2 regions of the Amycolatopsis sp. NPDC049691 genome follow, and region 2 is predicted to be linked to the other one. Evidence: riboswitches for the same ligand, from Rfam matches in the RefSeq annotation. Region 2 holds a riboswitch; the other holds the start of a gene.

Region 1 (9,960 bases), on a different contig from region 2:
GGCGTCGCCGGCCTGCTCGCCGCGCAGCGCGCAGGCCGCCGCGCGGTTTTCGGCCTCGTCGAACCGGCCGGCCCGGATGCTGAGCATGACGTCGATCGCGTCGAGCACGAACCCGACCGCGAGGTGGTCGCGCTCGGCCAGCAGGCCACGCAGGTCCGCGAGCCCGCGCTGGGCGTGCGGGTCGGCGTCGAGGAACAGGTCGACCGTGCGCCAGAGCAGGCCCATCAGCAGGTCGCTGCGGCGATCGGTGCGGAAGCCCTCGGTGATCAGCTCCTGCGCGAGCGCCCGGCGCTGGCCGCCGTGGCCGGGCCCGAGCAGGCAGTGGTGGGCCAGGCTCGCGGCCTCGGCCCAGGCGACCGGGTCGCCCGCGCGCTTGGCCTCCTCGAGCACCGCGAGGATCTCGTTGCTCTCCCCCGCCACGTAGTCGGCTTCGCCCGCGAGCCGGGCCTTGAGCCGCAGGGCCAGCGACGACCCCGGGGAGACGGCGGTCCGCGCGCTGCGCAACCGGGCCTGCAGCAGCGCGGCGGCGGGCGCGCTCCGAAGTTCGTGCACCCACAGCCCGGCCAGCCCCAGTGCGGCGCGGGCCATCCCCTCCCCGTCGCACGCGGCCTCCGCGGCCCGGTACGCCCGGTCGAACCACTCCCGGCCGGCACGCAGGTCGCCGTCGGCCTCGAGTGCGCGCTCCCCGTTGCGCAGCAGCTCGCCGAGCGCGGTGGCCGCCGGTCGCGTTTCGCTGTCCAGCATCGCCGCCCCCTCTCCCCCGGCAAATGGTGCCCGCGCGACCGGCCGGGGTCAACGTGCGAAAACCGGCGGGAAAACCGTGGCCGTGGCCGGGAATTTTCCGTCGTCACGGTCCGCGCGCGGTCCACTCGCGACAGTCGCTGACGGCCGCCGTCAGCGCTTCGCCAGAGACCGGTCAGCCGTCCCGGTGATGCTCGGCGGCATGAAAAAGCCGACCGTCCTGATCTCCGGCGCGAGCATCGCCGGCCCCGCCCTCGCCCTCTGGCTGACCCGCTACGGCTACGACGTCACGGTCGTCGAGCGCGCTCCTTCGGTGCGGCCCGGCGGCCAGTCCGTCGACTTCAAGGGCGCCACCCACCGGACCGTGCTCGAGCGCATGGGCATCCTCGACGACGTCCTGGCCCGGCAGACCGGTGGCACCGACCAGACCATCGTCGACGCCGCCGGCCGCCCGCGGGCCGTGATCCCCGGCGAGTTCACCGGCGGCGACATCGAGATCCGCCGCGGCGACCTCGCGGACATCCTGTACGAGCACACGGACTGCGAGTACCTCTTCGGCGACACCATCACGGCGCTGATCGAGACGGCCGACGGCGTCGACGTCACCTTCGCCACCGCCGCACCCCGCCGGTTCGACCTCGTCGTCGGCGCCGACGGTATCCACTCGAACGTCCGGCGGCTGGCCTTCGGTCCCGAACGCGACTACGTCCGGTTCCTCGGCCACTACTACGCCCTCGCCGAACTGGGCGAACAGGTCGGCGGCGGTGAGGCCGTGATGTACAACGAGCCGGGCCGGATGGCCGCCGTCGGCGGGCCGAAGGCCTCGGCGTTCCTGGTCTTCGCCTCACCCGAGCTGGACTACGACCGCGGCGACACCGGCACGCAGCGGAAGCTGGTGGCCGAGGCCTACCGCGGGGCGGCCTGGCGGGTGCCCGAACTGATCGCGAAGCTGCCGGACGCCCGCGAGTTCTACCTGGACTCCCTCGCCCGCGTCACGATCGACCACTACTCCCGCGGCCGGGTCGTCCTGCTCGGCGACGCCGCCTACGGCAACACCCTCGGCGGCTTCGGCACCGGCCTCGCGATCGTCGGCGCCTACGTGCTCGCCGGCGAGCTCCTCGAAGCGAACGGCGACCACCGCATCGCCTTCGCCCGCTACGAAGAACAGCTGCGCGGCTACGCCAAGGTCGCGCAGCGCGGCAGCGCGGGTCCGTTCCTCGCGCCGCCGTCGCCGCTGCGGATCAAGCTGCGGGACTGGACGTTCAAGTCCCGCTTCCTGCTCGGCCTGATGCTCAAGGCGACCGACAGGTTCGCCACCGACATCGAGCTGAAGGACTACGCCTCGGGCTCGTAGGCCAGGTTCGGCCGCAGCCACTGCTCGACCTCGGCGACCGCGACGCCCTTGCGGCGCGCGTAGTCCTCGATCTGGTCGCGGCCGAGCCGCCCGACGGTGAAGTACCGCGAGTCCGGGTGCGCGAAGATCAGCCCGGACACGCTCGCCGCCGGCGTCATCGCGAACGACTCGGTCAGGTCCATCCCCAGCCGATCGGCTTCGAGCAGTTCGAACAGCTCACGCTTCTGGCTGTGGTCGGGGCTGGCCGGGTAGCCCAGCGCCGGGCGGATGCCGCGGAACCGCTCCGCGTGCAGGTCGGCCAGCACCGGCTCGGCGTCCGGCTCGAACCAGTCGCGGCGGGCCCGCAGGTGGATGTGCTCGGCGAAGGCCTCGGCGAGCCGGTCGGCCAGCGCCTTGACCATGATCGCGCGGTAGTCGTCCTGCTCGGCTTCGTACTTCGCCGCCAGTTTCTCCGCGCCGTGGATCGCGACCGCGAAGCCGCCGAGGTGGTCGCCTTCCGGAGCGATGTAGTCGGCGAGGCAGCGGTTGGCGCGGTCCTCCGGCTTCGACGTCTGCTGGCGCAGCATCGGGAACCCGACGTGCGCGAACTCGCCGTCGAGCCGGATGTCGTCGCCCTCGCTGTGCGCCGGCCAGAACGCGTACGCGCCCTTCGCGGTGAAGCTGCCTTCGGCGATGATCTGGTCGAGCAGCTTGTTCGCGTCGTCGAACAGCTCGCGGGCGACCGGCTGCTCCAGGATCGCCGGGTACTTGCCCTTGAGCTGCCAGGCCAGGAACAGGAACTGCCAGTCGATCATCTCGCGCAGCTCGGCGATGGACGGCTCGACGACCCGGGTGCCGGTGAACAGCGGCGTCGGCAGGTCGGCGAACACCACCTGCTCGCGGTTGAGCCGCGCCTGCTCGAGCGTGAGCATCGGGCGGCGCTGCTTGCTCGCGTGCTGCTCGCGCAGCACCTCCTGGTCGGCGCGGTTCTTCTCGGCGAGCGCGATCGAGCGGTCCGGGTCGAGCAGGTCGGACACCACGCCGACCACGCGCGACGCGTCGAGCACGTGGACCGTCGCGTTGTCGTAGACGGGCGCGATCTTCACCGCGGTGTGCTGGCGGGACGTCGTCGCGCCGCCGATCAGCAGCGGCAGCTTCAGCCCGCGCCGCTGCATCTCGGTGGCGACGGCGACCATCTCGTCCAGCGACGGCGTGATCAGCCCGGACAGCCCGACGGCGTCGGCGCCTTCGGTGACCGCGGTGTCGAGGATCTTCCCGGCGGGCACCATCACGCCGAGGTCGATCACCTCGTAGTTGTTGCAGCCGAGCACGACGCCGACGATGTTCTTGCCGATGTCGTGGACGTCGCCCTTCACCGTGGCGAGCACGATCTTGCCCTGGCCGCCCGACGTGGCGAGCCTGCCCTCCTGGCGCGCCTTCTCCTTCTCCGCCTCCATGAACGGCTCGAGGTAGGCGACGGACCGCTTCATCACGCGGGCGCTCTTCACGACCTGCGGCAGGAACATCTTGCCGGAGCCGAACAGGTCGCCGACGATCTTCATGCCGTCCATCAGCGGGCCCTCGATGACGTCGAGGGGCCGCGCCAGCTGCTGCCGGGCCTCTTCGGTGTCGTCTTCGATGTAGTCGACGATGCCGTGCACCAGCGCGTGCGACAGCCGCTCCCCGACCGTGCCTTCGCGCCAGGAGAGGTCCACGACGCGCTTGGTGCCGCTGCCCTTGACGTTCTCGGCGAAGCTCACCAGCCGGTCGGTGGCGTCCTCGCGGCGGTCGAACAGCACGTCCTCGACCAGTTCGAGCAGGTCCTTCGGGATGTCTTCGTAGACCGCGAGCTGGCCCGCGTTGACGATGCCCATGTCCAGGCCGGCCCGCACGGCGTGGAAGAGGAACGCCGAGTGCATCGCCTCGCGGACGACGTCGTTGCCGCGGAAGGAGAACGACAGGTTCGAGATGCCGCCCGAGATGTGCACGCCCGGACAGCGCTGCTTGATCCGGGGCAGCGCGTCGATGAACGCCTTCGCGTAGCCGTTGTGCTCGGCGATGCCGGTGGCGACGGCCAGGACGTTCGGGTCGAAGATGATGTCCTCGCCCGCGAAGCCCGCCTTCCGCGTGAGCAGGTCGTAGGCGCGGGCGCAGATCTCGACCTTGCGGTCGGCGGTGTCGGCCTGGCCCTGCTCGTCGAAGGCCATCACGACGACGCCGGCGCCGTAGTTGCGGATCGTGCGGGCCTGGGCCAGGAACGGCTCCTCGCCCTCCTTGAGGCTGATCGAGTTGACCACGCCCTTGCCCTGCAGGCAGCGCAGCCCGGCTTCGAGCACGCTCCACTTGGAGCTGTCGACCATCACCGGGATCCGCGCGACCTCGGGCTCGGTGGCGATCAGGTTGAGGAACGTCGTCATCGCCTGCTCGGAGTCGAGCAGGTCGGCGTCCATGTTGACGTCGAGCAGGTTGGCCCCGCCGCGGACCTGCTCCAGCGCGACGTCGACGGCGCCCTGGTGGTCACCGGACTCGATGAGCCGGCGGAACCGCTTGGAGCCGGTGACGTTGGTGCGCTCGCCGATCATCACGAACCCGGTGTCGGCGCCGATGCCGAACGGCTCGAGCCCGCTGAACCGGGTGTGCGTGCGCGGCGCCGGCACCTCGCGGGGCGTGACGCCCTTCGCGGCTTCGGCGATCTTCTCGATGTGCGCGGGGCTGGTGCCGCAGCAGCCGCCGACCAGGTTGACCAGTCCGTCGCGGGCGAACCCGCCGACCAGCCCGGCCGTCTCCGCCGGCGTCTCGTCGTAGCCGCCGAACGCGTTCGGGAGGCCGGCGTTCGGGTGGCAGGCGACGTAGGTGTCGGCGATCCGCGAGAGCTCCTCGACGTGCGGGCGCATCTCCTCCGCGCCCAGCGAGCAGTTCACCCCGACGACCAGCGGTTTCGCGTGCTCGATCGAGCTCCAGAACGCCTCGACCGTCTGCCCCGAGAGCGTGCGGCCGCTCAGGTCGACGATGGTGACCGAGATCCACAGCGGCAGGTGCGGCGCGACCTCGCGGGCGGCGGCGATCGCGGCCTTGCAGTTGAGCGTGTCGAAGATCGTCTCGATCAGCAGCAGGTCGACGCCGCCCTCGGCGAGCCCGGCGATCTGCTCCGCGTAGGACGCCTTGACCTGCTCGAACGTCACGGCGCGGTACGCCGGGTCCTCGACCTTCGGCGACAGGCTGAGCGTGACGTTGAGCGGGCCGATCGAGCCGGCGACGAACCGGTCTCCGAACTCGTCGGCGGCCTGGCGGGCCAGCTGCGCGCCGCGGACGTTCATCTCGTGGACGTACGCCTGCAGCCCGTAGTCGGCCTGGCCGATGCTGGTGGCCGTGAAGGTGTTCGTCGTGGTGATGTCCGCACCGGCCGCGAGGTACTGGCGGTGGACGTCGAGGATGACGTCCGGGCGGGTGAGGTTCAGCAGGTCGGGGTCGCCGGTGACGTCGTGGGTGTGCTCGCCGAAGCGGTCGCCGCGGTAGTCGGCCGGGGTGAGCCCGGCGCCCTGCAGCATGGTGCCCCAGGCACCGTCGAGGACCGCCACGCGGCGGCCCAGCAGCTCACGCAGCCGGCTGGTGGGATCTTGACTCATCGGCGCCCTCCCTCGTCCGGGAGGCGCCCTTGGTCCGGTGGATCGGGCCGAGCGTGGCGGACCCCGTGGTCCGTTGCAGCGCCTCTCGGCCCGCGGACGAGGATAGTGGAACCGGCACCCGGCTGGCCATCCCGCCCCGGCCCGGCGTCCACGATCTGGGACACCGGCCGTGACCGTCCACAAAGGAACACTGCGTCCACCTGCACCTCCGGCCCCCATCCTCCCCGCGCCGGCGGCGGCGCTCACCTCATCGGCTGCCCACCTTGAAAACTGAAACACGTTCTAATACGCTCCTCGCGTGGACTACGGAATCGTGCTGTTCACCAGCGACCGGGGCATCACCCCGGCGGCCGCGGCGCGCGCCGCGGAGGCCGCCGGGTTCGCCACCTTCTACGTCCCCGAGCACACGCACATCCCGGTGAAGCGCGAGTCGCCGCACCCGCGCACCGGTGACGCGTCCCTGCCCGACGACCGCTACAGCCGCACCCTCGACCCCTGGGTCGCGCTGGCGACGGCGGCCGCGGTGACGTCGCGGATCCGGCTGTCCACCGCGGTGGCCCTGCCGGTGGAGAGCGATCCGATCACGCTGGCGAAGACGATCGCGAGCCTCGACCACCTCTCCGGCGGGCGCGTCACGCTCGGGACGGGCTTCGGCTGGAACGTCGACGAGCTGACCGACCACGGCGTGCCGGGCAACCGGCGCCGCACGGCCCTGCGCGAGTACCTCGAAGCGATGAGTGCACTGTGGACGGAAGAAGAGGCCTCCTACGCCGGGGAGTTCGTCTCCTTCGGGCCGAGCTGGGCGTGGCCGAAGCCGGTCCAGGCGCACATCCCGGTGCTGCTGGGCGCGGGTCCGACGGAGAAGACGTTCCGCTGGATCGCCCGCCACGCGGACGGCTGGATCACCACCCCGGCCGACTCCGACCTGGACGGGCACGTGGCGCTGCTGAGGGAGATCTGGTCCGCCGAAGGACGGACGGGCGCGCCGCGGATCTGCGCGCTCGGGGAACGCCCGGACCCGGACCGGCTGGCGCACCTGGATTCCCTCGGCGTCACCGAGACGGTCTTCGGCCTGCCGGACCGGTCGCCGGACGAGGTCGATGCGTGGATCGGACGGCTGGCGGGGAAGCTCGGGCTCGCCGTCACCCTCTGAGGACCGCTTCAGAACCAGTGCAGGCAGTGCGGGGCGCGCTCGGTGCGGAAGAGCGCGTCGGCGCGCGCGGCCGCGTCCGGGTGGTGGGCCCGGACGTGCCCGGCCCGCACCAGCGTGCTCGGCGCGACCCCGCCGAGGTACACCGATCCCAGGTCGCTGACGTCCAGGGACAGGTCGGGTGTCCGGTCCGTCGGGACGCACTCGGCCTTGCCGTCGCGGACCGTCAGCAGATAACGCCCGTCCTCGCCGAGGAATGGGTCCTCGACGTCCAGCACGAGATCGCCGTCGGCCGACCAGCCGCGTGCCGTCAACGCGCGCGGGACGTCCAGCAACCGCACCCACAGCCAGTCCGTCTCGTCGCTCACCTCGGCCGCGCGGAAGTCCGCGAGCTGCCAGCGCAACGGGTGGTCCGGCGGACACTGCTTGAACACGACGCGGGTGGCCAGGTCGTGGTCGAGCAGGAACCGGGCCAGCGCCGTCGCCACGGCGTCGTCGGCGGCGATCGTCTCGTCGACCGTCAACGTCCCGTCGAGCAGGTAGGTCGCGTACCCGTCCGGGACACCGCCCGGATCGCGGTGCAGGGCGACGTACCGCGGGGCCGCGGAGATCGGCGGCTGCCCCGCACCTCGGGCCCACCAGTGCGGCGGCCGGGACAGCGCGCCCGGCCGAGCCCGGCGGTAGCGGTCGTAGACCTCCTCCAAGAGGTCGCCGCACTCGGCGCGCCGCAGCACCTCGATCGTGCCCGCCGCCGGGACGGCGGTGCTCCGCGGGGCGGCTCGATGCCGCGGCACCGTCAGCCGGTGCGTGGTGGTCGCCGGCCCGTAGCCGAACCGGCGGTAGATCACGGCCTCGCTGGCCAGCAGCACGGACAGGAACTCCCCGCGTGCCCGCGCGTCGGCGAGCTGGTGGCGCATCATCGCGGTGAGCACGCCCCGGCGACGGTGCGACGGCAGGACGCCGACGGCGGTCACGCCCCCGGCCGGGACGACGACCTCCCCGGGCAGGGTCAGCTCGAAGGAGTACGCGGCCGCGGTGCCGACGGGCCGGCCGTCCGGCGGCACGGCGAACAGGGCGCGGTCCATTTCCAGCGCCGACCAGACCCGGTCGCCTTCGGCCGGGAAGCGCCCGAACGCGGCGAAGAGCGTGTCGACGAAGGCGGCGCGGTCCTGCTCGGCCGCGGAACGGATCTCCATCGGGGCACCGTCTCGCGCGGACGCGGTGCCGGGCAAGCGAATTACGGCGGGGCACGGGCGAACCCGTGCCCCGCCGCGCCGACCCCCGGGTCAGCTCTTCGCCGCGACCCCCTGCCGCGCGCGGAGGTCGAGCTCGATCTGCTCGAGCGTGCGCCCCTTGGTCTCCGGCACGAGCCACTTGGTGAGCACGAACAGCACCACGTTGATGCCGGCGAACAGGAACATCGAGCCGCCGATGCCGAGCGACTTCGGGTCGGAGATGATCGGGAACACCGCGCTCACGATGCCCGTGGCGGCCCAGAGGACGACGCTGCTGACGCCCATGCCCGCCGCGCGGAACTTCAGCGGGAACACCTCGGACATCATCACCCAGACCACCGCGCCCCAGCCGAGCTCGTAGCCCACCAGGTACAGCACCATCATCACCAGCATCAGGATGCCGCGGGTGCCGGTGTCGTGGACGTTGAGCACGACGAGTCCGGCCGCCACCAGCGTGATCACCATGATGACGTTGCCGATGAGCAGCAGCGGCTTGCGGCCCCAGCGGTCCACCACGAACACGACCCACGCGGTGAACAGGAACTTCGTCACGCCCAGCAGGACACCGGACAGCAGCGCGGCCTGCGTCGCGAAGCCGAGGCCGATCAGCATCGTCGGGAAGTAGGCGTTGATCGCGTTGACGCCGCTGAACTGCTGGCCGATCGCGAGCAGCAGGGCCACCACGAGCATCGGGCGCACGAAGCCGGAGAACAGGTCGCGCAGCCGCGGCTTGTCCTCGGTGTCGAGCCGGATGACCTCGTTGATGGTCGCGATCTCCTCGTCGAGGTTCACGGTGTTGCCGTGCGCGCTCGCGAGCACCCGCCGGGCTTCCTCCTCGCGGCCGTTCTTCACCAGCCAGCGCGGGGTTTCCGGCAGGAACACCAGCCCGACGAGCAGGATGGCGGCGGGCACGATGGCACCGGCGAACATCCACCGCCAGGCCGACACCGGGCCGAGCCAGTAGCTGACCAGGAACGCGATCAGGATGCCGAGCACGATGAAGATCTGGTTCAGGGCACCCATCGCACCACGCAGCCGCGCCGGTGCCAGCTCGGACAGGTACGTCGGCACCGTCGAGGACGACAGGCCGATGCCGAGGCCGATGATCAGCCGCGAGATCACCAGCAGCGCGAACGTCGGCGAGAACGTCGCGGCGAGCGTGCCGGCGATGACGATCGCCGCGGCGACCATGATCGTGCGGCGGCGGCCGAGGGCTTCGTTGGTGCGGCTGGAGAACAGCGCACCGACGATGGCACCGACCGACAGGCTGGCGGTGATCACGCCCTTGTCCCAGCTGGTCAGCGCCCAGAGTTTCCCGATGAACGGGAGCACCCCGGAAATCACGCCGAGGTCGTAGCCGAAGAGGATGCCGCCGAGCGCGCCGAAGAAGTACAGGGTGGTTCGGCTGATGTGCCGCGCCGGGGCTGTCTGCGTCATTGCCGGGTCGCCTCTTTCGTAGGTCCAGTCCAGCCAGCGGCCACCACACTCACACGCCGGAAAAAGCCGGGCAAGACAGTCGTTGATAACGATTCAGAAACCTGATCGTCGTTCACATATGTGATACCGGTTGGCGCACAACGTTGCTCCGTCCGCCGCACCCTCCTTTCCGGCCCCGAATCGGTACACAATGGACACGCCCGGCCGGTTCCACCGGTTCACGAAATCCATTGTGGACGGATCGCCGGGGCGAAATCGTCGAAGGGTTTGACCTGGTCGCGGCCCTGGTTTACGGTTTTTCGCAAAGCGCTCCCAGCCTCCTACCGGTCCACCCATGGAGGCAAACGTGCGAAGCACGCGTTCCCGATCACCGAGACAATTGCTCGCGTACACGCTGGCCGCCCTGATGCCGGTCGCCGTCGCGGTCACCGTCGGCGC
Region 2 (9,960 bases):
GGGCATGCCGGTGCACGACCTCGACGAGGTGCGCGACGCGCTCGCGCTCGACCCGAGCGTCCCGCTGGTCACCTGCGACGCCCGCGACCGCGCCTCGGCGATCGCCACCCTGACCGAGCTGGTCAGCCACACGCTGTCGCTGGCCGTGCTGTCCGGTCCGCGTGAGCTGGCCGGCAGCGTCCCGAACGCCTGAGAAGGAGAACGAGCTTCATGCGCAGGGTTCTGATCGTCGGCGCCGGGCAGTCCGGGCTGCAGCTGGCCCTCGGGCTGCAGGCGAAGGGCTACGACGTCACGGTGATGTCCGCGCGGACGCCGGACGAGATTCGCGGCGGGCGCGTGATGTCGACGCAGTGCATGTTCCACGACGCGCTGCAGCACGAGCGGGACCTCGGGATCAACCTGTGGGAGGCCGACACCGTCAACGTCGAAGGCCTCGGTGTGTCCGTGGCCGCGCCCGACGGCGGCCGCGCCCTCGACTGGTTCGCCGAGCTGGACCACGTCGCGCAGTCGGTCGACCAGCGGGTCAAGATGGCGGGCTGGCTGGAGCTGTTCGAAGACCGCGGCGGCAAGCTCGTCATCCACGGCGTGATGACGTCCGAGCTGGACGCCCTGTCCCGGCTCTACGACCTGGTGATCATCTCGGCGGGCAAGGGCGAGCTGGTCCAGCTGTTCGACCGGGTGCCCGAGCGCTCGCCGTACACGAAGCCGATGCGCGCGCTGTCGCTGGCCTACGCCCACGGCGTCCGGCCGCGGCCGGAGCACCCGGACCGGATGGCGGTGCGGTTCAACATCGTCCCCGGCGTCGGCGAGCTGTTCATGATCCCCGCGTACACGCTGAGCGGGAACTGCGACATCCTCTTCTTCGAGGGCATCCCCGGCGGGCCGCTGGACTGCTTCGACGACCGCCCCGGCCCGGCCGAGCACTTCGGGCGGATCCTCGACCTGATGAAGCAGTTCGTGCCGTGGGAGTACGACCGCTGCCGCGACGCCGAGCTGACCGACGCGAAGGCCACGCTGGCCGGCGGCTACACGCCGGTGGTGCGCCGTCCGGTCGGCACCCTGCCGGGTGGGGCGATCGTGCTGGGCATGGCCGACGTCGTCGTCGCGAACGACCCGATCACCGGCCAGGGCTCGAACAACGCGAGCCACTGCGCGGCCACCTACCTGGACGCGATCGTCGAGCGCGGCGAGGAGCCGTTCGACGCGGAGTGGATGGACGCCACGTTCGAGCGCTACTGGGAGTACGCCCGGCACGTCACCGAATGGACCAACGCGCTGCTGCTCCCGCCGCCCCCGCACGTGCTCCAGATCCTCGGGGTCGCCGGCCAGAACCCCGCGGTCGCGCGGCGGTTCGCGAACGGGTTCACCGATCCGACGGACTTCCAAAACTGGTTCATGGACCCCGCACTCTGGGAGAAGTACCTGGCAGAGGTCTAGATCAGGCTGTCGCCTCGGGACGTTTCGGGCTACGGTTGTCACGTAGCGTGAAGGCGATCTCGGAGGTGCGTGGCATGCGGGCGATGTGGAAGGGCTCGGTGTCGTTCGGGCTGGTGAGCATCCCGATCCAGCTGTACGCGGCCACCGAGAACAAGAACGTCTCCCTGCGCCAGGTGCACGAGGCCGACGGCGGCCGCATCCAGTACAAGCGGTTCTGCACGATCGACGGCGCCGAGGTGCCCTACGCCGAGATCGCCAAGGGCTACGAACTGCCCGACGGCGAGATGGTCGTCATCACCGACGCCGAGATGGCGGACCTGCCGCTGCCCACGCAGCGCACGATCGACGTGCTGGAGTTCGTGCCGCTCGAGTCGATCGACCCGATCCAGTACGACCGCACGTACTACCTGGAGCCGCAGAAGAACGCGGTGAAGCCGTACGTGGTGCTGCGGGACGCGCTGCACAAGTCGAGCCAGGTGGCCATCGCCAAGGTCGCGGTGCGGCAGCGGGAGAGCATGGCGGTGCTGCGGGTGCACGCCGACGTGCTGGTGATGACGACGATGCTGTGGCCGGACGAGGTCCGCGAGCCCGACTTCCCGTTCCTGCGCGACGACCCGCCGCAGATCCGGCCGCAGGAGCTGACCATGGCCGGGTCGCTGATCGACTCGCTGGCCGAGCCGGTGTTCGAGCCGGAGAAGTACCACGACCACTACCGCGAGGCCCTCGAGGAGATGATCGAGGCCAAGGTGGCGGGGGAGGAGACGACCAAGCCCGCGGCGGTCACCGCGAAGGCGGACGTCGTCGACCTGATGGCGGCGCTGCAGGCCAGTGTGGACGCCGCGAAGAAGTCCCGCGGGGCGAAGTCCTCTTCGGAGGAGTCCGATGAGGACGAAAAGCCGGCCGCGAAGAAGAAGCCGGCGCCGCGGAAGCGGGCCCCCAAGTCGGCCTGATCCCGGCCGCGGTGGCCGGCGCGACACGCCGTCGCGGTCGTCCCGCGTCCGCGGGGTTCCCGGTGGTACCAAGGGGTTATGGAATGTGCTTCGTGTGATGCGGGCGTGGACCACTGTCACGGCACGCCGGTGGTGCACCCGGAAGGCGGATTCACCGAGTGCACCGATGCGGCCTGTTCGGACGCCGACCGGGTCCGGCACGGCCTGATCGTCGACTGCGAGGCGCTCGGCGGCGGGTGCCGCTGCGCCGCAGCACCCGGGAAACCCCTGCTGCGCCAAGCTTCCTGAGCCTCCCGCCAGGATCCGCGAAGGCCTTCCCGCCCGGTTTCACCCCCGGCTGGGGAGGCCTTCGCGGCGTCAGGGAGGCGTGAAGACGTAACACGATCGTGTATGCAGCTGTGTACACGGGCTTGGCGATGTGCTAACACTAACGGGGTCCTTCGGCTCTCCCTCCCCCTCGGAGCCGGAGGACCCTTTATTTTCCGTCCGTTGTGGATATGTCAGCCCTGGATGTACAGTTCAATGCATGGTGACGTGTGAGACGCGGGAGTCGGCGCTGGCCCGGATCGGGCGCGCGCTGGCCGATCCGACCCGCTGCCGGATCCTGACCGCCCTCTTGGACGGCCCGGCCTACCCCGGGCGGCTGGCCGCCGACCTCGGGCTGAGCCGCTCGAACGTCTCGAACCACCTGTCCTGCCTGCGCGGCTGCGGGCTCGTCGTGGCCGGCTACGAGGGACGTCAGGTGCGCTACGAGATCGCCGACGCCCACCTGGCCCGCGCCCTGGGCGAACTCGTCCGGGTGGTGCTGGCGGTCGAGCCGCGGGAAGAGTGCGAGCCGGCATGACGGACGCGTGCTCCGACGGCTGCTGCTCGCCGGTCGCGATCGCTCCGGACCGCCGGGCGGGGCTGGTGCGCCGGGTCCGGCTGCTCGTGACGGCGACGATCGCCTACAACGTCGTCGAAGCGGCCGTGGCGCTGACGGCGGGCACCGCGGCCTCGTCCGGCGCGCTGGTCGGCTTCGGACTGGATTCGGTGGTGGAAGTCGCTTCCGCGGTCGCGGTCGCGTGGCAGTTCTCGGGCCGAGACCCGGAAGCCCGCGAACGGCGGGCCCTGCGGATGATCGCGTTGTCGTTCTTCGCGCTGGCCGCCTACGTGACGGCGGATTCCCTGCGGACGTTCTTCACCGCGGCGGCACCGGAAAGCTCGCTCACGGGTGTCGTCCTGGCGGCCGTTTCGCTCGTCGTGATGCCCGTCCTGTCCGCCGCGCAACGGCGGGCGGGCCGGGAACTGGGTTCGGCCAGCGCGGTCGCGGATTCGCGGCAGACTTTGCTCTGCACTTACCTTTCCGCGGTCCTGCTGGCGGGATTGGTGCTCAACACCGTTCTGGGGTGGTGGTGGGCCGATCCGGCCGTTGCCCTCTTCATCGCTTTCGCGGCGGTGAAAGAAGGCCGAACGGCCTGGCGCGGCGAGCAGTGCTGCTGACGCCGTGCCAGGCCGTTCGCTACCTGCGAATCAGTACCAGTGCGCACGCCCACCGATCCGGCGGCCGGTGCCGCCCAGGATGGCCAGTGCCACACCGGCCACCGCGAGAATGATGCCGATGGTGTAAAGCACCGGGATACCCACGATGAACCCGATGACCAGAAGAATTACACCGAGAATGATCACTTGACACACACTCCTTCGCATGGGACCCGTCCGGCGTGCCGGCCGGGCGGATGCGCTGTCACGGGGAGGATGGCCACTTTCCCGATGAACCAAACTGCGTCGAATGGAGCAATCCTGGATCAGTACCGGTAGTGATCGAGCTTGTACGGACCTTCGACGTCGACGCCGATGTATTCCGCCTGGGCCTTCGTGAGCTTGGTGAGTTTCACACCGAGTGCGTCGAGGTGCAGGCGGGCCACCTTCTCGTCGAGGTGCTTGGGCAGCCGGTGCACGTCGGTGGCGTACTCGCCGGGCTTGGCGAACAGCTCGATCTGCGCGATGGCCTGGTTGGTGAACGAGTTCGACATCACGAACGACGGGTGGCCGGTCGCGTTGCCGAGGTTCATCAGGCGGCCCTCGGAAAGCACGATGATCGCGTGGCCGTCCGCGAACGTCCACTCGTGCACCTGCGGCTTGATCTCCTTCTTCGTGATGCCGGGCAGCTTCGCCAGGCCGGCCATGTCGATCTCGTTGTCGAAGTGCCCGACGTTCGCGACGATCGCGTTGTGCTTCATCCGGCTCATCTGCTCGGCCGAGATGATGCCGAAGTTGCCGGTGGTGGTGATGAAGATGTCGCCGTGGGCCACGACGTCGTCGAGCTCGACGACGTCCAGCCCGTCCATCGCCGCCTGCAGCGCGCAGATCGGGTCGATCTCGGTCACCGCGACCCGGGCGCCCTGCCCGCGCAGCGCCTCGACCGCGCCCTTGCCGACGTCGCCGTAGCCGCAGACGACGACGCGCTTGCCGCCGATCATCACGTCCGTGGCGCGGTTGAGGCCGTCCACAAGGGAGTGCCGGATGCCGTACTTGTTGTCGAACTTGGACTTCGTCACGGAGTCGTTGACGTTCATCGCGGGGAAGAGCAGCTCGCCGTCCTTGGCGAGCTTGTAGAGCCGCTTGACGCCGTTGGTCGTCTCCTCGGTGACGCCGCGGATCTCCTTGGCCATGCGGGTGAACCGGTCGCCGTCGGCCGCGAGGCTCGCGCGCAGCGTATCGAGGACGATCCGGTACTCGTCGGAGTCCTCTTCGGACGGTTGCGGCACCGCGCCCGCCGCCTCGAACTCGACTCCCTTGTGGACGAGCAGGGTGGCGTCGCCGCCGTCGTCGAGGATCATGTTCGGGGCCTGGCCGCCGGGGAAGGCGAAGAGCCGGTCGGTGCACCACCAGTACTCTTCGAGCGTCTCGCCCTTCCAGGCGAACACCGAGGTGCCGGCCGGCGCTTCGACGGTGCCTTCGGGGCCGACGACGACCGCGGCGGCGGCCTCGTCCTGGGTGGAGAAGATGTTGCAGGACACCCAGCGCACCTCGGCGCCGAGGGCGACCAAGGTCTCGATGAGCACGGCGGTCTGGACGGTCATGTGCAGCGACCCGGCGATGCGGGCGCCCTTCAGCGGCTGCGCCGCGGCGTACTCGCGGCGGATCGCCATCAGGCCGGGCATCTCGTGCTCGGCCAGCCGCAGCTGGGTGCGGCCGGCGTCGGCGAGGGAGAGGTCGGCGACGGCGAAGTCGAGGCCATTGCGGTTCTGCAGTTTGTCACTCATTCTTCGGTGCACTCCGGAGCTCGTCGGCGGGACGCGCGGGAGGCAGCACGAATGTCCTTGCGGACAACGAAAAGGCACCTCCCTCGCGGGAGGCGCCCTTGGAGTCGTGGTACGGGCCGAGCGTGGCGGAAGGAGTTCCGTCGCAGCGCCTCTCGGCCCGGAACCAGGATGGCAAAGCCGCCGGGAGGCTGTCAAGCGAGCGAGCGGGCCATGAAAACGTCGTCGACGTCGTGGCCGTCGACGCGGAATTCGGCCCGCAGCACGCCTTCCACGACGAACCCGCAGGCCTCGTAGACGCGGCGGGCCGCGGTGTTGTGACCCAGCACGCGCAGCGTCACCTTGCGCGCCCCGCGTGCCCGCGCCTCGGCCACGGCGGCTTCGACGAGCCGCCGGGCGATGCCGAGCCGCTGCCGGTCCGGGTCGACGGCGAGCCCGCCGATCACCCGCACGTGGTCGTGCGCGGGGATGCCGAAACCCTTGCCGAGCCGGACGTAGCCGGCGACCGCGCCGTCGTGCTCCGCGACGAAGACGTCTTCGGGCCGGCAGTCCTCGTCGAAGAACGGCGTCCCGGGCGGCGGCGCCGGAGCGGGGGAGACCGTCGTCGTCCAGGTGCGTTCGTCCAGCTTCGCGAGTGCGGCTTCGTCGTCGGCGCGGGCGGGGCGGATGGTGGTCGTCACGCGAGCATCGTGGCGGAACCGCGGCCGGCGCGCGAAGGGATTAAGGGCTAGATCAGGTGCGCGCGCCGCCAGATGCCCTCGGACCGGCCGCCGATCAGCCCCGCTTCGCGCAGGAACGGCACAATCTTCTCGGCCATCCAGCGCCGCGTCTCGTGGAAGTGCGGGTTGGCGAGCGCCGCGGCGCGGCCCTCGCGCGGATCGATCCCGACGCTGCGGTAGATCCGCGGGTCGACCATGCTGTCGATGACGCCGAAGGCGACCAGCGCGGTCCGTACCCGGTGCCGCTGCAGCGCCGCCTTCGACAGCTTCGGCGTCTCCCGCAGCACTTCCTCCTTGGCGAACCGGACGTGCCGGGCCTCCTCGACGACGTGGATGCGGTTGACCGAGCGGATCAGCGGCTGGATGCCGTCGTCGTCCATCATCGAGCGCTGCAGCCGGTCGGTGGTCTCCTCCGCGACCAGCACGCTGGCGAACATCGACGGGCCGGCCGCGGTCGCGCCGAACACCTTCGCGGCGCGGTGGACGACCTTCGGGACGCCGTAGCGCGGGACGCCGAGCCGGTCGGCGGTGCGGGCGAACATCACCGAGTGCCGGGTCTCGTCGCCGATCTCGGTCATCGCGTACTGCGCGTGCTCGGTGCGCGCGTCGAGGTCGAAGACGTACCGGGCGAGCAGCTGCATGAGGACGATCTCGAACCACAGGCCGACGCTCATGATGCTGGCGATCTCGTGCTTCGACAGCTCGATCCGCTGCTCCGGCGTCAGCTTCGCCCACAGGTCGGTGCCGTAGAGGGAGACCCGCTCCAGCGGCATGTACGCCTTGTCTTCGGCGAGCGGTGCGGCCCAGTCGATGTCGACGTACGGGTCGTAGGAGTTCTTCGCGGAGCTTTTGAGCAGGCGAGCCGCGGTGACGTCCCGGTCCTGGGCCTCGACGCCCATGGCGCTCCCTTCGGAAGTATGGGGTACACGCTGTACTAGCTACTTCGGCGAGCGTACACCGGCTCGCCGGGCTTGAGTAGGCTTCCCGGGTGACCAAGGTCGACGGACGGGCGACGCGCTGGGCCGGCCAGCAGGAACGGCGGCGCGCGGAGTTCGTCGACGCGGCACTGGCGGCGATCGCCGAGCACGGCCCGGACGTCTCGACCGAGCAGATCGCCGAACGCGCCGGCGTCGCCCGGACCCGGCTGTACAAGCACTTCGCGGACGCGGCGGACCTCCAGCGGGCCATCGCCCAGCGCGCGGCCGAGCTGGTGACGGCCGAGCTGGAACCGCTCTGGCACCCGTCGGGCTCGCCGAACGAGATGATCTCGACGGTGATCGCGACGCACCTGCGCTGGCTGACCGAGCACGTCCACCTGCACCGCTACCTGTCCCGCGCGGCCCCGGGCCCGACGGACGTGCGCGGCACGATCGCCCGCCACCTGAGCAGCCTGTTCACCGGTTACCTGACGGCGTTCGGCCGCGACCCGGCCCCGGCGGACACGATCGCGTTCGGCCTGGTCGGCTACGTCGAATCGGCGACGACCCGCTGGCTCGACCACCCGGGCGCGCTGACGTTGGACCAGCTGACCGCCCAGCTGAGCGGCACGATCTGGGCGATGCTGGACCACACGCTGCGGGCGGTGGGGGTGGAACTGGACCCGGACCGGCCGCTGCCGCTCCCGGACGGGCTCTAGTCCTCGCGCGGGAACTCCGCGCGCACGCCCAGCAGCCGCACCGCGCGGGTCAGCTCGAACATCCCCAGCACCTCCCGCGCCGCGCGGTCGATCTCCGCCGCGTCCGACGTCGGCTCGGGCAGCGTGATGCTGTGCGTGTGGGTCAGGAACGGCACGAACCGGACCTTCACCGCGACCCGCGCCGCCGGCCGGCCTTCGTCCAGGACGTCCTGTGACACGCGCTTCGCCAGCGCCGACACCTCCGCCGCCATCTCCGCCGGGTCGGTGAGGTCGCGCTGGAACGTCGTCTCGCGGCTGCGCGACCGGGCCACGTACGGCGTCGCGCTCACCTCCGCGTCGCTGATCCCGCCGCCGAGCAGGCGCAGCCACGGGCCGGTCTTCGGGCCGAACCGCGCCGCCAGCTCCGCCGGGTCGGCGCCGGCCAGGTCCAGGACCGTGGTGATGCCGAGCTCGGCGAGCTTCTTCGCCGTCTTGCCGCCGATGCCCCACAGCGCGTCGGTCGGGCGCGCTGCCATGACCTCCCACCAGTTCGCCTGCGTCAGCCGGAAGATCCCGCCCGGCTTGCCGAACCCGGTCGCGAGCTTGGCCCGCAGCTTGTTGTCCCCGATCCCGACCGCGCACGACAGCCCGGTCTCCCGCGCCACCGCGTCCTTGATCGCCGCCGCCAGCGCCTCGGGGTCGTCGGTCTCGGCCCCGACGAACGCCTCGTCCCAGCCCAGCACCTCCACCACGACCGGGAACTCCCGCACGGCGGCCATCACGTGCTCGGAGACCTCGAGGTAGGCCGGCGGGTCGCTGGGCAGGAAGACGGCGTCCGGGCAGCGCTTGGCCGCGATCCGCAGCGGCATGCCGGACTGGACGCCGAACTCGCGGGCTTCGTACGACGCCGTCGCGACGACGGCGCGTTCGGTGGGGTCGCCGTTGCCGCCGACGACCACCGGCTTCCCGCGCAGCTCGGGGTGGCGGGCGATCTCGACCGCGGCGATGAACTGGTCGAGGTCGACGTGCAGGACCCACTTCACGCCGCCCAGTGTTGCCTCAGAGCCGGTGGCGCGCCACGTGGGTCCAGACGGTGCCGGTCAGGGCGAGGATCCCGCAGAGCGTCACGCCGGGGTCGGGCAGGACCAGCCCCAGCACGAGCAGGGTCACGGCGACGACGTCGACGACGATCAGGAAGGCGCTGCGGAGCGCGCGCGACTTCGGGCGCTTGCCCTCGCGCAGTGCGGTGGCGAGATCGGGGTCGGTGACCTCGAGGTGCCGCTCGATCTTCTCGAGCTCGGTGCGGTCGTGGTGGCTGAGCATCGGGGTACTCCTTCGGCGCCGAACCCGCCGTATCGCCAGAGCGAATACCCAATCGTCCTCCCGGCGAACCGCCAATCGTCTTCTCATTTCGTGCTTTTTGCTGCTCCGACCGGGTGATCCGCGCTCCGTGACCGCTCGGAAGCACGTTACGTTCGCAGGGCACGAGGCCGGTCAGGCCGGCTTCGCGCCGGTCGTGGCCGGTCCGGACCTTCAAGCAAGCGGAGGACGCCATGACCCTGCCCACCGAACCGATCGGCAGCATCCCGCGCCCCGAGTACCTGATCGAGGGGCTGGGCGCCTTCGCGGCCGGACGGATCGACGCCGCCGCGCTCGCCGAGCTGGAGAGCCGGGCCCTCGCGGACACGATCAGCCGGTTCGAAGAGACCGGCTCGCCGGTCGTGTCCGACGGCGAGCAGGGCAAGCCGAGCTTCGCGACCTACCCGCTGGCCGGGCTGACCGCGCTGGCGCCGGACGGCGTCGTCATCCCGTTCGCCGACGGCCACACCCGCCAGCTGCCGCGGCTGACCGCGGGCCCGTTCCGCTACGCGACGCACGCGGACGCTTACCTGACGCGCGCGAAAGCCCTTACCGGCAAGCCCGTCAAGCAGGCGGCGATAGCCGCGTCGGCGCTCTCGTTGATCTACCCGGCCGACGGCATCGACGGGTACTCG

The links. A riboswitch is a leader RNA that binds a small molecule or an ion and turns the genes downstream of it on or off. The one in region 2 is predicted to bind S-adenosylhomocysteine.
Region 1: it holds a riboswitch for S-adenosylhomocysteine, as region 2 does, so the genes downstream of both, metH (methionine synthase) here and ahcY (adenosylhomocysteinase) in region 2, are expected to answer to the same signal.

Annotation. Positions count from the first base shown of each region.
Region 1 is NZ_JBFANX010000037.1:10,846-20,805, forward strand. Features, by position in the region: gene AB0J40_RS45690 (hypothetical protein) at 1-744, opposite strand, end outside; gene AB0J40_RS45695 (FAD-dependent monooxygenase) at 944-2,095, shown strand; gene metH (methionine synthase) at 2,077-5,700, opposite strand; S-adenosyl-L-homocysteine riboswitch at 5,715-5,793, opposite strand; gene AB0J40_RS45705 (TIGR03619 family F420-dependent LLM class oxidoreductase) at 5,999-6,853, shown strand; gene AB0J40_RS45710 (GNAT family N-acetyltransferase) at 6,862-8,046, opposite strand; gene AB0J40_RS45715 (sugar porter family MFS transporter) at 8,137-9,522, opposite strand; gene AB0J40_RS45720 (cellulose binding domain-containing protein) at 9,869-9,960, shown strand, end outside.
Region 2 is NZ_JBFANX010000031.1:57,470-67,429, reverse strand. Features, by position in the region: gene AB0J40_RS43365 (ATP/GTP-binding protein) at 1-193, shown strand, start outside; gene AB0J40_RS43360 (styrene monooxygenase/indole monooxygenase family protein) at 211-1,437, shown strand; gene AB0J40_RS43355 (Ku protein) at 1,512-2,387, shown strand; gene AB0J40_RS43350 (hypothetical protein) at 2,466-2,675, shown strand; gene AB0J40_RS43345 (metalloregulator ArsR/SmtB family transcription factor) at 2,914-3,231, shown strand; gene AB0J40_RS43340 (cation transporter) at 3,228-3,869, shown strand; gene AB0J40_RS43335 (hypothetical protein) at 3,900-4,055, opposite strand; gene ahcY (adenosylhomocysteinase) at 4,175-5,635, opposite strand; S-adenosyl-L-homocysteine riboswitch at 5,719-5,795, opposite strand; gene AB0J40_RS43325 (GNAT family N-acetyltransferase) at 5,827-6,312, opposite strand; gene AB0J40_RS43320 (diiron oxygenase) at 6,360-7,250, opposite strand; gene AB0J40_RS43315 (TetR/AcrR family transcriptional regulator) at 7,340-7,987, shown strand; gene AB0J40_RS43310 (DNA polymerase IV) at 7,984-9,009, opposite strand; gene AB0J40_RS43305 (DUF3040 domain-containing protein) at 9,026-9,289, opposite strand; gene AB0J40_RS43300 (cobalamin-independent methionine synthase II family protein) at 9,520-9,960, shown strand, end outside.